DNA from 3 places in the Streptomyces sp. GS7 genome. Region 1 is predicted to be linked to each of the others. Evidence: riboswitches for the same ligand, from Rfam matches in the RefSeq annotation. Region 1 holds a riboswitch; each other region holds the start of a gene.
What was found. Region 1 has a riboswitch for magnesium ahead of GR130_RS17345 (NRAMP family divalent metal transporter). Riboswitches for the same ligand answer to the same signal wherever they lie in the genome.

Region 1 (4,908 bases):
CGTTCACCTTGAACGCCCCGGTCGCGCTCTACGAGCTCGCGCCCCAATTCGTCACCGGGAACGCGAAGCCGACTCCCGGCAACGCCGTACGCCTGTCGCATCTGGCCTCCCTGGCGAACGGCGCCAACGGACACAAGGCCACGGTCCTGCTCTCCTCCGGGGCCACGGGCGGCGGCAAGAGCTGGCATCTGGCAGGCGTGCGCGACGGCGACGGCGACGTCACCTACGCCCGACAGACCACGGGCCCCTCAACGGTCTTCGCCGAGCCTCAGATCCACGCCTGGTACCGGCTGAAGAACGACACCGTCGAACCGCTCAACCGAGAAGCAGCCTCGGGTCTGCGAGGCAAGCAGGCGGTGACGCTCACCGCGTACCAGAAACTGGTGCACGACCGCTATGCGGACAAGCTGCCGGGGTCCGCATACGACCGCAAGGGACTGGCCGGCGGGTACGGCCTGGCGTCTTCTGAGCCCCCGACTCCCCTGCTCCTCGGCGGCTCAGGCGCGGCAGCAGCCATGCTGGCCGGCGGCGCGATCGTAGTACTGCGCGCCAAACGCAGGCGATCACAGATGAGTTGAACAACCCACGCTGACAGGGTGTTTCGACGCCCGGAACCCGACTGAAACCAACCCCTGAGGACTCTGCTCCGGATTCCCATCATCTGGGTCCGGTGCCGGAGTCTCCCCTCCACCCGCGTCCGTTCCTCCCCTCCGGGCGCGGGTGGGCAGCGGGCGTGCGCCCGGGGCGGGTCAACTCGCCCCGGGCGCACGGCGTTCACTGCCCGAGGGCGACCTGGACGATCTTGATGACGACCAGGATCATCGCGATGAGCAGGTAGGTGCGCAGGGCGCCCATGCCGATTTTGCGGGTGGTGGACAGGGTGGGCTTGGTGAGGGTGTCCAGTGGTGGCATCCGCCAGGCGTCGCGGCCGGTGCGGTCGATGGGGTCTTCGTTGGTCGCGGTGCGGCGGCGGGTGAAGGAGTACCCGGCGGCCAGGACGCCCAGGACGCCGCAGGCGGCCATGATGTCGATGATCGTCTGGGAGCTGATGTCGGGGAAGAGGACGGAGGCGGTCAGGATGATGGACAAGGTGACCAGGACGCCGACCACCGCCGTGGTGAAGGCGTTGGTCTTCGGGCCGTTGACCCAGGGGCCCAGGACGGCCTTGTCGTTGCACAGCAGCAGCAGGAAGACGGAGGCGGACGGCAGCAGGACACCGGCCAGGGTCTGCACGCCCTGGGTGAGCAGACCGAGCGGGGAGCCGGGGATCAGCACGATCACGGCGGCCACGGCCACCACTCCGGCGTAGATGGCGTAGAAGCCCTTGGCGCCCTTGACGCCGCGGTGGAGGGAGTGCTTGATGCCGAAGACGTCGCCGATGGCGTAGGCGGTGGAGAGGGAGACGGCGAAGGCGCCGATGATGGAGGCGTCGAGGAGGGCGATGGCGAAGAGGATGCCGGCGAGTTTGCCGGCGTGGGCTTCGAGGCCGGTGGCGACGCCTGCCGCGTCGGTGAAGTTGCCGAAGCCCTTGGTTGCGGTGAAGGCGGTGGCGGTGAAGCCCATGATGGCGGCGGCGCCGATGACGACGATGGCGATGCCGATCCACAGGTCGGCCTTCTCGTAGCGCATGAAGCGGGGGGTGATGCGCTTGTCGATGACGTAGGACTGCTGGAAGAACAGCTGCCAGGGGGCGACGGTGGTGCCGACGATGCCGATGATCAGCAGCATGACGGTGGCCAGCTGACCCGATCCGCCGGGCATGGTGGGTACGACGAAGTCGTGGGCCATCTGCGAGGACTTGGGGTGGATCATGAAGTACAGCGGGATGAGCAGCAGTGACCCCGCGCACAGGAAGATGGCCACCCGCTCGAACCGGCGGAAGGAGCCGGTGAAGGCGGCGGAGACGATGACCACGGCGGCCAGGATCACCGAACCGGCCTTGGGCAGCCCCAGGTAGCCGGCCGCGAGGGTGATCCCGATGAACTCCGTGACCAGGGTGAGGGCGTTGAGCAGGAACAGGTCGATGACGGAGAACGCGCCCCAGAACTTCCCGAAGCGTTCGAGGATGAGGCGGGCGTGGCCGACGCCGGTGACGGCGCCGAGGCGCAGGACCATCTCCTGGTTCACGTACAGCACCGGCACCAACAGCAGAAGCGTCCACAACAGAATCGTGCCGTAGTTCTGGCCGGCCTGCCCGTACGTGGAAAACGCGCCCGCGTCGTTGTCACCGACCATCACGATCAGGCCGGGCCCGACTATCGCGAGCAGGGTCTTGAGCTTGGCGGACAGCCCTTGGCGGGGCGCGGTGTCGTCCAATTTGATGGTGCCCAGCGCGCCACGGATGTCGCCGACATGGGCGTCGTCGAGCACCGCCGTGCGCGATGCCGCAGCAGGGGCCGTGGTGGTCGGTTCGGCGGACGGTTCGGTGGTCAGTTCTGTGGTCATGACGGGCCTCCCGCCTCCCCCGGCAAGGGGAGGCGATCGGGGGCATGCGGCGGCCACTTGCCGCACCGGGGCGCGGCCCACCCGCCCGCAGCGGCACAGGGCCGCATGGGGCTGGGCGAGCGCGTGTGGGTGATGGTGCGTGAGAAGTGTCGCTACGGCATGCCGGAGACGGGCGAGGTCGATCGGATGCGGGGCCGACTGTGGCCCGGACTACTACAACCGCAGTCCATGTCTCTCGCCTCCCCCCGGCCGGGGCGCCACCATGGCGCCATACGACTCGGCAAAGAGCAGACCGGCCTCGTGACCGGTTCACCCCAACTCGTCAGAGCTTTGGCACTGCACGGCGTAATCCCCTTGCCGGGGAAGCCACTTGGGGTCACCCCTTGGGCCGGGGAGACCTGTCCTGACCCTGGGCGTCTCTCGACGTCGTGGGGTCAGTGGCCTGTGTCCGCGCAGACGCCTCACCGAACGAGGTGCCTTCTTCAAACCTCCAGGAGCATAGCCCACCAATTGCGCAACCGAGCAATCGAGCATCCGGTGGAGGACCTCATCGCCGGGTGACCGCCCGCAGAGGCCGTCGCACCCGGACCACGTCGACGCAACGCCTCCCCCCGACCCGGCTCGCACCCCCTCCACCAGCGCCAGACCAAACGCCCTACCAGCAGCAGGGCGGGAATCCCGGCCCCGCGGGCATGGGTAGTCTGCTCCGCGACACCCACACCACGGAATCGAACACGGGGGCACAGCAGTGGGTCATGCGCACAACGCCGCGGGCGGCACCGCCGTCGGGCACCGGTTGCACTGGCGAGGAGTGATCCGGACCAGGCGGGCCGTCATCACCACATCGCTCGCTCTCGGCGGGCTCGTCGTGTCGCTCAACTTCGGCGGACTCCTGGGGAGCCCGGACAGCCACCAGTCACTGGGCTCCCGGGTGATCGCCGGCATCAGCGCCGGAGTCTTCCTCGTAGGCGCGCTGATCGCCGTGCGCGGAGCCACGGACGATCTGGTGAAACTGCTGACCGGGCGGATCAGCGACAACCGCTCCGCCGCGTTGCGGGTGATCTGCCTGCTGTCCGGATACGCGCTGGTGATCCTGGGCGCACTCAGCCTGGTCCGGGTGCCGTGGGGCAAGCTGCTGCTGGGTGGTGCGCTGACCGGCGTGATCCTGGGCATCGCCGCCCAGCCGGTGCTCGGCAACATCTTCGCCGGACTGGTCCTGCTGGTCGCGCACCCGTTCACGATCGGCGAGCGGATCACCATCCAGTCAGGTCCGCTGGGCGGCCGGATCGAGGGCGAGGTAACAGACATGACCCTGCTGTTCGTCGAACTCCACACGGACGACGGCAAGACGCTCCTGCCCAACAACGCCGTCCTCGGGGCAGCCATCGGCCGCCCCGGCCGCGAGGCTCCCACGACTGGGAAGGCACTCCAGGAACGGTCCGCGGTCTAGCAGGTCCGCCGCGCGCCGCAGCCGTTTGTTGTATCCGCGCTGGTCATCACCGTCACGAACAGCGCGGTCGCGAGGGTGTCCGGATCGGCGTGCACCGAGCCTCCGGCTTCGAAGTCGGGCGGGCGCCGAAGCCTGGAGGAGGCGGTGAAGGACCGCGAAGCACTGGGGTACGGAGCCCACGTGCTGGTACGAGTCCAAGCGCTGGCGCGGCGCCCAGCGGCGGGGACGGATCACTCAGCGAGTTCGAACCTGTCGGCGATCCGCTCGATCAGCGGCAGGTGCTCCTCCCACGTCGCGCTTCCCATGCCGAGCACGAAGGCGGCGTTCCCCCGCACCGCGAAGTACTCACGCGTCCGGCGGCTGACCGTTGCGCCGCCGGTGCCGCTGGTGACGCCGGTGACGCCGGTGACGCCGGTGACGCCGGTGACGAAGTCCAGTGCCACTCCCGCTTGTCCGGCGAACCGGACCTCAGTGCGGGTGAAGTCTTCGTAGCCATGGGCTGCGAGCCTTTCCTGAGCCTTGTCGGCGACGCCGGCCGCGGTCAGGCCGTTGGCAGACAGCTTGAAGACGATGAGGTTCCGGCCTGGGCCGCCCGTGGCCCGCAGGATCTCCGGCCCGTTGGCCGGAACGGGAGGCAGCGCCTCCCAATCCTCCGGCACGTACAGAACCGCCCCATAGGGGACGATCTTGATTGCCTTCCAGGGGGCATTGCTGGCGTCGGACATGCGCGGTCCTTCCAGATCGGCGTTGCTCGGTTCGGCGTTGCTCCGTCGTCGGAGTTGATACCGGCAACCGGCGACGGTGCGAACCTCGCGTCCGGCGCCTGTCCCGGTATCCACATACCGGCAGACCGACACCGACCCAGGAGATCGCCGCGGTGAGCAGCCATCACGCCGAACCTGATGCCCTTCAGCGGGATGGCCTCGTCATGGAACACGGCCACCTCGTCGAACGGGAGGCCGCCCGCTACCGCACCTGGCACATCGACCGGGCAGACCTGCGGCAGGCCGGCG
Region 2 (4,908 bases), 4.9 Mb from region 1:
GGTCCGCCCAGCGCCAACCGAGGGCGACACCGCCGGCTCCCAGGAGCACGGCCAGGGAGGTGAAGCCGTCGGTGCGGGCGTGCAGGCCGTCGGCGACCAGTGCGGCGGAGCCGATCTTGCGGCCCGTGCGGATGCGGTAGCCGGCCACCCACTCGTTGCCGATGAAGCCGACCAGGGCGGCGAGGGCCACCGCCCACAGGTGGGTGACGTCTCGTGGGTGCAGCAGCCGGTCTATGGCCTCGTAGGCGGCGAGCGCGGAGGACGCGGCGATGGTCAGGACGATGGCGATGCCGGCCAGGTCCTCGGCTCGGCCGTAGCCGTAGGTGTAGCGGCGGTTCGCCGCCCGGCGGCCCACGACGAACGCGATGCCGAGCGGGACGGCGGTCAGCGCGTCGGCGGCGTTGTGGATGGTGTCGCCCAGCAGCGCCACCGAACCGGATATCGCCACGATCATCGCCTGGATGACCGTGGTCAGCCCGAGGATGCCCAAGGAGAGCCACAGGGTGCGCATGCCCTCGCGGGAGGTCTCCATGGCCGAGTCGACCTTGTCCATCGCCTCGTGGCTGTGCGGAGTGACCACGTGCGCAAGCTGGTGTCGGAAACTGGCCCACCGGCCCTCCCCGTGCACGTGATCATGGTTACGGTCGTGGTCGTGCCGGTGGTCACCGTGATCGTGGCGGACGGCGGTGGGGTGCGGGTGGTGGTGCGCACCGTGGCCGTGGTGGTGATCAGGCGACTCGTGGGTGTGGGGGTGCTCGCTCACGCTTGCGCCTTTCGCCGGTGGCGGACTGGACGGCGGGACTGCTGCCACACCATTATGTGCACATGAACGCACGCATGCATCTATCAGGTGCGCATGCCTCGCAACAGCCAGACGACGGCGAGCGCCTGGCTGTGGCCGTGGACGTGCTCGGCCTGCTCGCCGACCGCACCCGCCTGGCCCTGCTGCGGCGGCTCGGCGAGGGAGAAGCCGACGTCACGACGCTGACCGCGGCGACCACGGCGGCGCGGACCTCGGTCAGCCAGCACCTGGCACGGCTGCGACTGGCCGGCCTGGTAGCCACCCGCAAGGAGGGGCGCCGCGTGGTGTACGCCCTGCGGCACGGGCACCTGCGCCGGTTGGTCGACGAGGCGCTGAACGTCGCGGACCATCAGATCGGCCACCTGCCGCCCCACGACTGAGTTCCTGTCGCGACCGCGTCCGCAGCCGAGATTCAGGGTCACACGACACCTCGAAGCCGTCAGGGGCCTTGAACATTTCCACGTCCGTGGATCGCTGCCTGCTGCCCGAACCGCGTCATGAACGCACGCCATGAACGAAGCCACCCGGGGGAAAGCCGCCGATCCGTCCACGGCTGCTGACAGGGCGGCGCTGACCGGGAGGGGCTTCACGTATGGCTGCCTCCGTTCAGTGATGCGGTTCCTTGGAACCGGTCCCTACGCAGGGTTCTTCGGAGCCGGCTTTGGCCTGCATGGAGGACGCCGCCCAGCGCTATGCCCCCTTGCGTATTCACGCAAGGGGGACGTGCGTTCGATAGGCTTTTTGCTGTGGGGAATTCCCTTCGCGCGTGACCGCCGGCACGTCCGGTTCCCGAACCGAGCGGTCACAGGCACGGACAGGAGGGGTGCGGTATGAACCGTCGATTGCACGGCCCCGCCGCTGAATCGTTGACCGTTACGTTCGCCATTCTGGTCCTGCTGGAGACCTTGGCGCTGGCCCTCGCCCCCGCCGGTGTCCGGCCGGTGCTCCTGGGCGTCCTGGCCGGCACCGCCATCGCCGTCCTGCTCTTGATACGGCTCCGCCGTGTGGGTGCCCGCTCCCGGCAGCCGCAGCCGCCCAGCGCAGAGGGCTGGCTCAGCAGCCACGCCCTGGAAAGCTTCCCCATGGACGCCGTCCGCCCGCTTCTGAACCGGCCGAACGCGCCGGACCTCCGCCGCCTCTACGCCGCCTGGACCCTCGCCCTCCTCGACTACGAGGCTCGTGTCATCGCCCGCCACCTCCACCTGCCCATCGCCGTCGTCCGGCTGCTGACCGACGCGACACCCCGACGCGACCGCACCCATCCGACCTTGGCACCACACGGCGGTATTCCCGCGGACGACCCCCGCCTGCCGCCCGTACGCCGCGCCGTACGCCAGGCCGCTCACCGACTCGCCGAAGACGCCCCCGCCCTCACCTCCGCCGGCGCCGAGACGCTACGCGCCGGGCTTGCGGCCCGCGCGGACGCTCTACGCCAGGCCGTGCTCGCCGCGCACCGCGCCGGCATGCGGCACCAGGACATCGCCCACGACGCCCATCTGGACCTGGCCACCATCGACACATGGACAGTCTGGACACCCGTCGCCCCGAGCCCTACGGCAGCGCACCACAGGAAGCGGCACGGAGCGGGCGGCAGACGCACCGGGTGAAGCCGGAGGGCGCTCGACATGCCCCTCGTACGCTGCCGCCCGCGCTACTCGAATGGATGGCCCTCGGTCTGCCCGGTCTGCCCCCCTGCCCGCGACCGGCTCATGGTAGGCAGCCTGCTGTCCGCAGAAGGCATGGGCGACGCCTGGTTCACCTCCGAGACCTCGACGGATTTCCGGTGCAGACCATCGGTCCCGTGCTGCACCGCACCCAGCCGGAACAGCCCCGCGGAAGGTGTCGTACCGGGGAACGGAAAGTCAAGAACGAGTCAAGCAGTTGCGGTAATGCGCAAGTATGAGCCAGACTCTTCGAGGTTTGAAAGAAGGCACCTCGTTCGGTGAGGCGTCTGCACGGACATAGGCCACTGACCCGACGACGTCGAGAGACGCCCAGGTTCAGGACAGATCTCCCCGACTTAAGGGGTGATCCCAAGTGGCTGCCCCCGCAAGGGGATTACGCCGTGCAGTGCCAAAGCTCTGACGAGTTGGGGTGAACCAGTCGTACGGACTGGTCCGCTCCTTGCCGTGTCCGCTCGGCGCCCGCGTGCGCCACGGCCGCAAGGAGGCGAGAGACATGGATAGCAGTTGCAGTAGTCCGGGCCACAGTAGGCCCCGCATCCGTATGTCTTCTCCGACCTCCGGTACGCGGTAACCACCTCCTCTGCGCGCTCCCCCACCCTGCCTAGGCACCCGTACGGCCACCGGCCGTCCCGGGTCGCTGTGCTGCGCGCTCGCAGGGGAGATCGCTGCTGCGTACCCCAACCTCCCCCGCCGGGGGACCCGGGAGGCTTCCATGACCAACCTCACCACCACCCCATCGATTCCCGCGCAGCGCACCGCTGTGCTGGACGACGCGCACGTGGGCGACATCCGTGGCGCGCTCGGCACCATCAAGCAGGACGACAACGGCGAGCGCCGGGGCCTGTCCGCGAAGTTCAAGACTCTGCTGGCGATAGTCGGGCCCGGCCTGATCGTGATGGTCGGCGACAACGACGCCGGCGCCTTCGCCACCTACGGCCAGGCCGGCCAGAACTACAGCACCCAGCTGCTGTGGACCCTGCTCCTGCTCATCCCCGTCCTGTACGTCAACCAGGAGATGGTGCTGCGCCTCGGCGCCGTCACCGGCGTCGGCCACGCCCGCCTCATCCTGGAGCGGTTCGGGAAGTTCTGGGGCGCGTTCAGTGTCATCGACCTGTTCCTGCTCAACGCGCTGACCCTGGTCACCGAGTTCATCGGCATCACGATGGCCGCCGACTATCTGGGCCTGCCGAAGGCCGCCTCGGTGATCCTGGCCGCCGCCATCATCATCGCCTCCGCGTTCACCGGCTCCTTCCGCCGCTTCGAGCGGATCGCCGTCGCCCTGTGCGCCGCCTCGCTGCTCCTGGTCCCCCTCTACTTCATGATCCACCCCAAGACGTCGCAGATGGCGCACGACTTCGTGGTCCCGGTCATCCCCGGCGGATCCGGTGAGCTGGCCACCGTCATGCTGCTGATCATCGGCATCGTGGGCACCACCGTCGCCCCGTGGCAGCTGTTCTTCCAGCAGTCCTACGTCATCGACAAGCGCATCACCCCGCGCTTCATGAAGTACGAGAAGGCCGACCTGTGGATCGGCATCGCCATCGTCGTCATCGGCGCCGCCGCCATGATGGGCCTGGTCGCCGCCGCCTTCGCCGGCACCAAGGGCTTTGGCAACTTCACTGACACCGCGGGCCTGATCACCGGCATCGAGGCCAAGGCCGGCAAGGTCGCCGGCGTCCTCTTCGCGATCGCCCTGCTGGACGCCTCGATCATCGGCGCGTTCGCGGTGTCGCTGTCCACCGCGTACGCCATCGGCGACGTGTTCGGGATGAAGCACTCCCTGCACCGGGGCATCAAGGGCGCGAAGGGCTTCTACGCCGTCTACGCCGGCCTGGTCGCCGCCGCGGCCACCATCGTGCTGATCCCCGGCTCCCCGCTCGGCCTGCTCACCCAGGGCGTGCAGACGCTCGCCGGGGTCCTGCTGCCCTCCGCCTCGGTCTTCCTGCTGCTGCTCTGCAACGACAAGCAGGTCCTCGGCCCCTGGGTGAACGGACCGAAGACCAACGCCTTCACGGCGGCGGTCGTCGGTGTTCTGGTGTCGCTGTCGATCATCCTGACAGCTTCGGTGCTCTTCCCGGACATCAGCTCCAACATGATCCTGGACATCATGGCCGGCTGCGGTGTCGCCGGGGTGCTGGCCGCCGGCTACGCCTTCACCCGCCGGCGCACCGCCACCAAGGAAGACCCCATCGACCGCACCGGCCGCGACAACTGGCGGATGCCGCCACTGGAGACACTGACCCGGCCGGTCATGTCCACCGGCCGCAAGATCGGCATGGGCGCCCTGCGCACCTACCTGCTGATCGCGATGGTCCTGGTCGTCATCAAGATCGTCCAGGTCGCCCTCGGCAACTGACCACTCCCTCCCGGGTGGTGGCGGGACCTCCCCGCCCGCCGCCACCCCACCAACCCCTCACGGAG
Region 3 (4,908 bases), 2.0 Mb from region 1:
CGCTCACGTACACGTACGAGGGCGCTGCCGCCACCGATTCCGTGTCCGCGCCCAGAGACGATCCGCCGCGGCCGACCTCTCTCGGAGGGCCGGGCCGCGGCGGATCCCCGGATTGCTCAGGCCAGTACCCGCTGCTCCGCGGTGACTTCGCCGTCGCTGAGGTGCCAGTGCAGGTCCCGTACGCCGGGCTCCAGCGAGAGGCGGGTGATGACCTGCTCCAGGGCCTGGGCGATGTCGCCGGAGACGGTGACCGCGGCGCGGAAGCCGGTGGTGTCCTCGGACTCGCGCCGGGCCCGGAGGCCCGTGGGGGTCAGCCCGGAGGCGGTCAGTGCCTGGAGCAGGAGGGCGCGGATGTGCGTCTCGGCGCGGCGCTCGCAGACCACGTGGACAGTGGCGTGGACGGCCGCGTCCGGGTCGGACCCGGAGGCCGGGGCCCGGTCCAACAGCCGCCCGGCCGGGCGCAGTACGAGGTGTACGGCCAGGACCGCGACGGTGCCCAGGACGGCGAGCGCCAGCCGGCCGGAGGCGGCGAGCACGCCGACCGCCGCGGAACACCACAGCGTGGCCGCGGTGTTGAGCCCGCGCACTCCGGCCCCGTCGCGCAGGATCACCCCGCCGCCGAGGAAGCCGATACCGGAGACGACGTAGGACGCCACCCGGGTTGGGCTGCCCGAGTCGCCGACGGCCGTGCTGTAGAGGACGAAGAGGGTCGCGCCCGCGGCCACCAGGGCGTTGGTGCGCAGCCCCGCCATCCGGGCACGCCATTGGCGCTCGACGCCGATCAGCGCTCCACAGGCGACGCCGGTGGCGAGCCGGATCAGGAAGTCGATGATGGTGAGGGTGTGCATGGTGCACCTCCTTCGGTGGCCGGGACCACGAGTGCGGGACAGGACGGTTGCTCCTGGACAGGGAGCGGGGGAGCGGGCGTTGGGCGCCCTACTGGTGCAGCGCGACCTCGACGATCTTGAGGACGACCAGGGCCATCGCGATGAGCAGATACGTCCGCAGGGCACCCATGCCGATCTTGCGGCCGGTGGAGAAGATCGGCTTCGGCAGGGTCTCCAGCGGCGGCATCCGCCAGTCGTCCTTGCCGCTGCGGTCGATCGGCCGGCCGCTGAGGGCCCAGCCCTTGTTCCGGCGGCGGACCTCCGCGTAGCCGATCGCGAGGACTCCGGCGATGCCGCAGGCGGCCATGATGTCGAGGATGGTGGTGGCGCTGATGTCCGGGAAGAGGACGGAGGCGGTCAGGATGATGGAGAGGGTGACGAGGACGCCGACGACGGTGGCGGTGAAGGCGTTGGTTTTGGGGCCGTTGGTCCAGGGGCCGAGGACGGTGCGGTCGTTGCAGAGCAGGAGGAGGAAGACGGTGGCGGAGGGGAGGAGGACGCCGGCGAGGGTCTGGACGCCTTCGGTGAGCAGGCCGAGGGGGGAGCCGGGGATCAGGACGATGGTGGCGGCGACGGCCACCACTCCGGCGTAGATGGCGTAGAAGCCCTTGGCGCCTTTGATGCCGCGGTGGAGGGAGTGCTTGATGCCGAAGACGTCGCCGATGGCGTAGGCGGTGGAGAGGGAGACGGCGAAGGCGCCGATGATGGAGGCGTCGAGGAGGGCGATGGCGAAGAGGATGCCGGCGAGTTTGCCGGCGTGGGCTTCGAGGCCGGTGGCGATGCCTGCCGCGTCGGTGAAGTTGCCGAAGCCTTTGGTTGCGGTGAAGGCGGTGGCGGTGAAGCCCATGATGGCGGCGGCGCCGATGACGACGATGGCGATGCCGATCCACAGGTCGGCCTTCTCGTAGCGCATGAAGCGGGGGGTGATGCGCTTGTCGATGACGTAGGACTGCTGGAAGAACAGCTGCCAGGGGGCGACGGTGGTGCCGACGATGCCGATGATCAGCAGCATGACGGTGGCCAGCTGACCCGATCCGCCGGGCATGGTGGGTACGACGAAGTCGTGTGCCATCTGCGAGGTCTTGGGGTGGATCATGAAGTACAGCGGGATGAGCAGCAGTGACCCCGCGCACAGGAAGATGGCCACGCGCTCGAACCGGCGGAAGGAGCCGGTGAAGGCGGCGGAGACGATGACCACGGCGGCCAGGATCACCGAACCGGCCTTGGGCAGCCCCAGGTAGCCGGCGGCGAGGGTGATGCCGATGAACTCGGTGACCAGGGTGAGGGCGTTGAGGAGGAAGAGGTCGATGACGGAGAAGGCGCCCCAGAATTTGCCGAAGCGTTCGAGGATGAGGCGGGCGTGGCCGACGCCGGTGACGGCGCCGAGGCGCAGGACCATTTCCTGGTTGACGTAGAGGACGGGGATGAGCAGGAGGAGGGTCCACAGCAGGTGGGTGCTGTAGTTCTGGCCGGCTTGGCCGTAGGTGGCGAAGGCGCCGGCGTCGTTGTCGCCGACCATGACGATCAGGCCGGGGCCGACGATGGCCAGGAGGGTCTTGAGCTTGGCTGACAGGCCGGTGCGGGGTGCGGTGTCGTCGAGCTTGATGGTGCCCAGTGCACCGCGGATGTCGCCTACGTGTGCGTCATCGAGAACGGCGGTGGGGCGCTGGGTCGGGACCGCGGTGCGGACGGTCGTGTGGGTCATGGCGTACCTCCCAAGTCCCCCCGGAGGGAGAGGTATTGGGGGCACGCGGCAGTCATCCCCCCTGCGCGGGAGCGCAGCACGGCAACCCGTGATGGCGCCTGGCCATACGGGGCGTGACACGGCGGGGAAGCCGCGCAGGGGAGGTGGTTACCGCGTGCCGGAAGAGTGCGAGGACAGGCGGACGGCGGGCCGATGATGGCCCGGACTACTGCAACTGCAATCCATGTCTCTCGCCTCCTTCCGGCCGGGGCGCCTGGTGCGCCGTCGTCGACTCGGCAAGGAGCGGACCAGTCTCCGTCGACTGGCTCACCCCAACTCGTCAGAGCTTTGGCACTCCACGGCGTAATCCCCTTCGCGAGGGCAGCCACTTGGGGTCACCCCTTGGGCCGGGGAGACCTGTCCTGATCCGGAGCGTCTCTCGACGGGTGGGATCAGTGGCCTGTGTCCGTGAAGACGCCTCACCGAACGAGGTGACCTCTTCGCTTCAAACCTGTACGAGTGTAGACCCACACTTGCGCGGCAACGCAACCTGTTGACTGACTCTTAACCCGGCGGTCGGTAGTGGGCTCCCCCACAGTTCGGGTGCTGGACACCCCCCGCGGCCGGCGGCGAGCATGAGCCGCATGTCCCACCACCCCGAGCCCGGCCGACCGGGCAACGTCGACTCCGAGCGGCTGGCCCGTATCGAGGCGCTGCTGGCGCCCGCCGTCACGGGCATAGAGGAGGCGGGCCGCCGGCTGCTGCCCGCCTGGCGGCGGGTGACCAAGGGCGAACCGCGCTGGCCCTCGACACTGGCGGTGCTGGCGGCGGTGGCGTTGCAGTTCACGCTGCCGGAGCGGCTGGCGATCCATCCGGAGTGGCTGCTGCCGACCCTGGAGACCGCGCTGCTGATCGCGCTGGTCGCGGCCAACCCGTACCGGATCGAACGGGGCTCGACGCTCTACCGGTGGGCCGGGCTGGTGCTGATCGCGATGATCAGCGCGGCGAACGGCTGGTCCGCGGTGCATCTGGTGATCGGTCTGGTGCGCGGGACCGAGGGCAGTGACGCGGGTCCGCTGCTGGCGACCGGCGGCAGTATCTGGCTGACGAACGTGATCGTCTTCGCGCTCTGGTACTGGGAGTGGGACCGCGGCGGCCCGGTCGCGCGGATACACGCCGAGCGGACCTATCCCGACTTCCTCTTCCCGCAGATGCAGACACCGGAGCTGGCGCCGGAGCACTGGGAACCGCAGTTCCCTGACTACCTCTACCTTTCCTTCACCAACGCCACCGCCTTCAGCCCGACCGACGTGATGCCGCTCACCCGCTGGGCCAAGATGCTGATGCTGCTGCAGTCGGCGGTCTCGCTGCTGACCGTCGTCCTGGTCGTGGCCCGCGCCGTGAACATCTTCAAGTAGCCGGGGTCCGCAGAGATTTGGCGGACGGAGGTGTGACTGCGGCGTTTCGAGGGTATGGCGTCGTGGTGACAGGTTCATGAGGCGGCCATGAGAACTCAATGAATAATTGCGCGGTTGCGCAATCTATTGGCCAAGGCTTGACCGGTGAGGCCGTAACCGATCGCCAGCGCGCCCCTGACCTGCGATTTTGTACTGATGGGTCGTCACGGCCCGAAAACAACCCCCGTAGCAAGTCAATTTTTCCTAACGCGGCGGTCAGGGGTAAGGGGCTGTCACGCGGTGCCGCCTGCCGAAGCGGCGGGCGGGCGTGTTCACAACATGTTCGATTTGCGGATTTCTGGTCCGGCACGCGAACCTCGCGCCTGGTCAGCGGCATCTGTAGGGGCGAACGTCCGAGGGTCTTTCACCCACCGGCACCGAACAACAGAGGCATATCGATGTCGTCGCCCCTTCTCGAATCATCCTTCGAGCAACCAGAGCACCTGCCCGACCGGGCCGTATACCGCACGGCCACCACCCCGCACCCGCGGACCCTGCTCGACGTGCTTGACGCAACCGCCGCCGCACACCCCCAGGCGACCGCCTTGGACACGGGCTCCGAGGTGATCACCTACCGCGACCTGTGTATCGAGACCGAACGCCGCGCACGGCAGCTCAGGGATTACGGGATCGGCCCCGGCGACCGCGTGGGAGTCCGGGTGCCGTCCGGTACCGCGGAGCTGTACCTGTCGATCCTCGCCATCCTGCGCAGCGGCGCCGCCTACGTACCCGTCGACGCCGACGACCCGGACGAGCGGGCCGCCACCGTCTTCCGGGAGGCCGCCGTCTGCGGTGTCCTCGGACCGAACCCCCAGCCGCCGGGCCTGGCCCGGCCCCTGGGAGCGCAGCGGCTCCCCGGTCCCGAGGACGACGCCTGGAT

Region 2: linked by a shared signal. The riboswitch ahead of GR130_RS38665 (NRAMP family divalent metal transporter) and the one ahead of GR130_RS17345 (NRAMP family divalent metal transporter) in region 1 are both predicted to bind magnesium.
Region 3: linked by a shared signal. The riboswitch ahead of GR130_RS25730 (NRAMP family divalent metal transporter) and the one ahead of GR130_RS17345 (NRAMP family divalent metal transporter) in region 1 are both predicted to bind magnesium.

The regions. Positions count from the first base shown of each region.
Region 1 covers NZ_CP047146.1:3,939,341-3,944,248, reverse strand. Annotated here, with positions in the region: gene GR130_RS17350 (hypothetical protein) at 1-578, shown strand, start outside; gene GR130_RS17345 (NRAMP family divalent metal transporter) at 775-2,445, opposite strand; M-box (ykoK) riboswitch at 2,752-2,925, opposite strand; gene GR130_RS17340 (mechanosensitive ion channel family protein) at 3,257-3,895, shown strand; gene GR130_RS17335 (hypothetical protein) at 4,126-4,620, opposite strand; gene GR130_RS17330 (sigma-70 family RNA polymerase sigma factor) at 4,773-4,908, shown strand, end outside.
Region 2 covers NZ_CP047146.1:8,854,110-8,859,017, reverse strand. Annotated here, with positions in the region: gene GR130_RS38680 (cation diffusion facilitator family transporter) at 1-763, opposite strand, end outside; gene GR130_RS38675 (metalloregulator ArsR/SmtB family transcription factor) at 826-1,182, shown strand; gene GR130_RS38670 (hypothetical protein) at 1,633-2,409, shown strand; M-box (ykoK) riboswitch at 2,730-2,903, shown strand; gene GR130_RS38665 (NRAMP family divalent metal transporter) at 3,200-4,843, shown strand.
Region 3 covers NZ_CP047146.1:5,897,485-5,902,392, reverse strand. Annotated here, with positions in the region: gene GR130_RS25735 (MgtC/SapB family protein) at 117-848, opposite strand; gene GR130_RS25730 (NRAMP family divalent metal transporter) at 937-2,592, opposite strand; M-box (ykoK) riboswitch at 2,896-3,069, opposite strand; gene GR130_RS25725 (hypothetical protein) at 3,216-3,989, shown strand; gene pls (epsilon-poly-L-lysine synthase Pls) at 4,427-4,908, shown strand, end outside.